DNA from 2 places in the Paraburkholderia sp. SIMBA_053 genome. Region 2 is predicted to be linked to the other one. Evidence: riboswitches for the same ligand, from Rfam matches in the RefSeq annotation. Region 2 holds a riboswitch; the other holds the start of a gene.
The links. A riboswitch is a leader RNA that binds a small molecule or an ion and turns the genes downstream of it on or off. The one in region 2 is predicted to bind glycine.
Positions count from the first base shown of each region.

Region 1: it holds a riboswitch for glycine, as region 2 does, so the genes downstream of both, gcvT (glycine cleavage system aminomethyltransferase GcvT) here and SB753_RS29030 (D-amino acid dehydrogenase) in region 2, are expected to answer to the same signal.

Region 1 is NZ_JAWRXU010000007.1:123,913-126,307, reverse strand. It holds gene SB753_RS21620 (oxidoreductase) at 1-244, shown strand, start outside; gene SB753_RS21615 (hypothetical protein) at 427-777, shown strand; glycine riboswitch at 868-969, shown strand; glycine riboswitch at 1,011-1,163, shown strand; gene gcvT (glycine cleavage system aminomethyltransferase GcvT) at 1,244-2,362, shown strand.
Region 2 is NZ_JAWRXU010000014.1:105,054-107,448, forward strand. It holds gene SB753_RS29025 (DUF779 domain-containing protein) at 1-153, opposite strand, end outside; gene SB753_RS29030 (D-amino acid dehydrogenase) at 177-1,430, opposite strand; glycine riboswitch at 1,571-1,659, opposite strand; gene SB753_RS29035 (hypothetical protein) at 1,869-2,204, shown strand.

The sequences.
Region 1 (2,395 bases), on a different contig from region 2:
CTTCGCGGCCGGCAATGCCGCAGGCACGTTGCGCGTGCTGGAGGGCGACCGCGAAGTGGAGCGCGAATTGCCGACGCGCAACGGCGATTATGCGGGCTTCTACACCGCGCTCGCCGAGGCGATCCAGCACGGCGTGAAATTTCCGGTGAGCCCGCAAGATGCCGTCGACGTGATGACCGTCATCGAACTGGCGGCGCGCAGTTCCGACGAAGGCGTCCGCCTGCCGTTCCAGCGGGTTCGTTGAACGGCGTTACAGGCTATTCAGGTGTTGCCGGCGCGGCGTAAAGTGCCGCGCCGGCAAAACTGACAAAGCGGAAAGCAATATAACGTTACAAAAGAGCGGGCCGTCCGGGTCAGCGCTCGTCTGCCGTGATCCGTTGCTACGCCTGTAGCACCGCAAAACCACAACGACTTCACGGAGAGTTCATGTCACGTCCCATCCGCGCCCTCGCCGCATGCGTATTACTGAGTTCGCTCGCCGCCTGTGTGGTAGCACCGCAGACCGAGCCGCCGCCGCGTCCAAGCCCGCAACAGATCGCCGATAAACGCCTGCATCAGGTCGACGGCCGCATCGACAATCTGAGCCGCCGTATCGACAATCGCGTCAATCAAGGCTATTACCCGCCGCCGCAAGGCGATGCGTTGCATCATAGGCTGGATGTGATCCGGCGCGAGGCGCACGAAATGGCCGGGCAACATGGCGGCGGCTTATCCCCCGACGAACAGCGTGTGCTGAACCAGGAACTGGACGGCGCGGCGCATGCGATCGGAGAGTAAGGGCGAATAAGGACGAATCAGGGCGAACGAGGACGAATGACGGCGAATAAACCGTTCATTTGACAAGCCTCCGGCCCTCGCGTACATTCGCCGCACGCGTCGGGAGAGCGCGCGGGCCGCTGATTTTCGCAGGCCGCGCCGCCGAAGGGGCACACCCGCAAACTCTCAGGCAAAAGGACCGAACGCGTCGAAAGACCGGCCGCCACGTAACACACGCAACATCAAGGCGCCGTTTTTCGCACTCTGGAGAGCGGCAGTAGCCGTCTGCATCGCAATGTCGTGCAGATCCGGCAAGCTGCCCACCGAAGGGGCGCGCGTTCCGCCGTGACGAATCAACGTCGCCGCGGCAGCGCAATCTCTCAGGTATCGAGGACAGAGGGGCCATGCAGAACCACGCTCGCAGCCAGCAGGCCGCGAGGCGCGGCTCTGCATGGCCTTTTTTGTTTCGCGAGACGCCCGAGGCCCCATGACCGAACTCAAACACACTCCGCTCAACGCCACCCATCGCGCGCTCAACGCTCGCATGGTCGATTTCGGCGGCTGGGACATGCCCGTCAACTACGGCTCGCAGATCGACGAACACCGCGCCGTGCGTACCGACGCCGGCATGTTCGACGTCTCGCACATGTGCGTCATCGACTTCACCGGGGAACGCGTGCGCGGGTTCTTCGAGCATGCGCTCGCCAACAACGTCGCGAAGCTGCAAACGCTTGGGCGCGCGCTGTACTCGTGCCTGCTGAACGCGGACGGCGGTGTAATCGACGACCTGATCGTCTATTACTTCGGCGAAGATCATTTCCGCGTGGTGGTCAACGCGGGCACCGCCGACAAAGACATCGCGTGGTTCAAGCAGCTCAACGAAGGCGGCTTTGGTCTGACCATCACGCCGCGCCGCGATCTCGCGATCGTCGCCGTGCAAGGTCCGAACGCGCGTGAGAAGGTTTGGCAAACCGTCCCGGCCATCCGCTCTGCCACCGAAACACTCAAGCCCTTTAACGCCGCGCGCGTCGAATCGACACCGTTCGGCGAATTGACCGTTGCACGCACCGGGTACACCGGCGAAGACGGCTTCGAGATCATCGTCCCGGCCGATCACGTCGTCGCGTTGTGGAACGCGCTCCAAGCACAGGGCGTGCGCCCGGCGGGTCTCGGCGCGCGCGACACGCTCCGTCTCGAAGCCGGCATGAACCTGTACGGCCAGGATATGGACGACAACATCTCGCCGCTCGACGCCGGTCTCGCGTGGACCGTCGACCTGACCTCCGCGCGCGACTTCGTCGGCAAGAACCGGCTGGAAGCGGACGGCTCGCGCGCGGCGTTCGTCGGTCTGATCCTGCTGAAGGAGAACGGCAAGGCCGCAGGCGTGCTGCGCGCGCATCAGAAGGTCGTCACGCCGCACGGCGAAGGCGAAATCACCAGCGGCACCTTCTCCCCGACCATGCAGGAATCCATCGCCTTCGCGCGGGTGCCGAAAGGCGTGCAACCGGGCGACACGGTTCATGTTCAGATTCGTGACAAATCCGTGCCCGCAAGCGTGGTAAAACTGCCGTTCGTGCGCAACGGCAAAGTACTCGCTGTGAGTTGAAGCATTGTTAGCAGCCGGCGCGTGCGTCCTTTT
Region 2 (2,395 bases):
TATAAGCTCACCTTCTTGCAAACACATCGGCGCACTTCCGTCACAACAACCGCCCGACTGATGAAACATCAACCTCCCGTGTCTCTTGCTAAGTTCTCGAATTAGCTCAATTGCTTCTTTGGTCGCCGTCACTCGTTGAGGAATTTCTGACATCTCATACTCCTTGATTAAGCAGATCAGGCTACTTTCGTCGCCGTGCTCGCGGCATCGTGAACAACTGGGCTCATGAGAGAAGCCACGGTATACGCAGTTGCGGCTGAAAGCGTCCACCCCAAATGTCCATGACCTGTATTGTAAAAGACACCCGGAATCTTGCCTCGTCCTACACGCGGCAACATGTTAGGCAGCATCGGCCGTAAGCCGGCCCATGGCACGACTCGAGAAGTCGACATCTCAGGGAAATGCTTTCGCGCCCACGCGATGAGTGGGGCGACTCGGTCAGCACGGATGTCACGATTTACGCCATTGATCTCGGCCGTCCCAGCGATCCGAAAGCGATCAGCCCCCAAGCGGCTAGTCACAATCTTTGCTGCATCATCCAGAAGGCTTACCCAAGGCGCTGCAGCCCTGCTCTCCTCGTCATCAAGATAGACCGAAATTGAGTATCCCTTCACCGGATAAACGTTGACATGGTCACCCAGTATCGAGGCGAATCCACGGCTCCCCACACCTGCACAGATCACAACTTGATCGAACTCATCGACTTGCTCTTGATCGGCCGCCGTTGACACAACCCGAAGACCTCCCGCGGATAGAGGAACGATATTCTGCACATTTGAGTCGAACCGGAATCGGACGCCGTGGCGTTCGCACGCGTCTGCAAGACCTCTCGTGAACTTGTGTATGTCTCCGGTCGAGTCCGACGGTGTGTAGAAACCATCATAGAAATCGCCGTATAGAGTCGGTTCTATCTTGCGTATCTCACTTGCCGATACGGATTCACGGTCTAATCCTCCAGCTTGCAGGAGCCTATTTACCTTGGCCGCCGCGTCAAAGCCCTTTCGGTCGGCATAGAAATGCAGAATCCCACGCCGCTCTAGGTCAAAAGAAATATTCTCTTTCTTCGCGATCTCGAACAGGTATTCTCGCGCTTGTAGTGCTATGCGCACCGTCTCCACAGTGTTCGCTTCGTAATGCGGGATCTGCTTCAGGAATTCGGCCATCCACGAATACTTATGGTACGAAGGCGACGGATTTAAAAGTAATGGAGCCTCCTTCGTGAGCATCCATTTAAGCCCCTTTAGCACCGTAGCACTACTGTTCCAGACTTCAGCATTACTCGCCGAAAGCTGCCCCCCGTTCGCGAACGATGTTTCCATGGCTGCGTAACGATGACGGTCAAAAACGGTAACGTTGAATCCCCGCGGGGCGAGAGCGTAGGCAGTCGTGACGCCGGTAATACCGGCACCGATCACAGCGACTTTTGGCATGGTCATATATCCAGATGGTTTAGTGTTCGCCAAAAAACTGGCGTCCAGGCCCCATCTGTCCTGTTACCTGAGAGCTTCACTTCCCCTGTATCAGAGAAGTTCCCCTTCGGTGGATGCGCTAGGCATCACTCTCCAGATGTTCGCGTTGCGCAGTCCTTTTTGCCTGAGAGTTTCCGGGGCGGTTGCTCCGTCGGCGTCGCAAAAATGCGATCTCTTCCGCACAACATCTTCGAACACCTACACCCTATCCTACACAAAAATTCTAAGCAAATTCGTTCTCAGCTCTATCGCTTTTATGAAGCGTAGAAATGCGAAATCTTCCGAGTCCATCTCTCTATTCTTGACTTCATATATAAATGTTTCATATAAGATAAAAGGTGCGACCTTCACGCACGCTACAACCTCATTGCATACCAACCAAACCATTATCAAGACACTATGGATCAACTCATCGAATCAAGACTCAGGAAAGCGATCAAACCGTTTGGAGCCTATGCAAATGTGAGCCAAGCGGATGGACTCATCTATGTATCCGGGATGGCCGGCTTTTTGGATGGAAAGCTGATTAAAGGGATAGTCGGCGACTCGATTGATGTCGAGCAGGCAGCTTTCGCAGCTCGACAAACCATGCTAATGACACTTGCATGCCTCGAAGAAGCGCTTGGTCTCGAGAAGATAAGGCCGCTGCATCCGGCTCACCGTGTATTCGCGAACGACAAGCGACTTCGAACAGCATCCGGCAGTCGCCAATGGTGCTTGCGATGTTTTGTCTAGTGTATTTGAAGGCGAACCGCTGCCGGCTCGAACCGCTATCGGCGTGTACACCCTTCCCATGGGTATCGCGGTCGAGATCGATAGCGTATTCAAATTGAGCTGAAAGAACATTGGCACACTTGACGTGTGCCAATCCCTAATACCGCGAAGTCGGAACCTCAACGATCTCCCTACTCTACCAACGTACACAA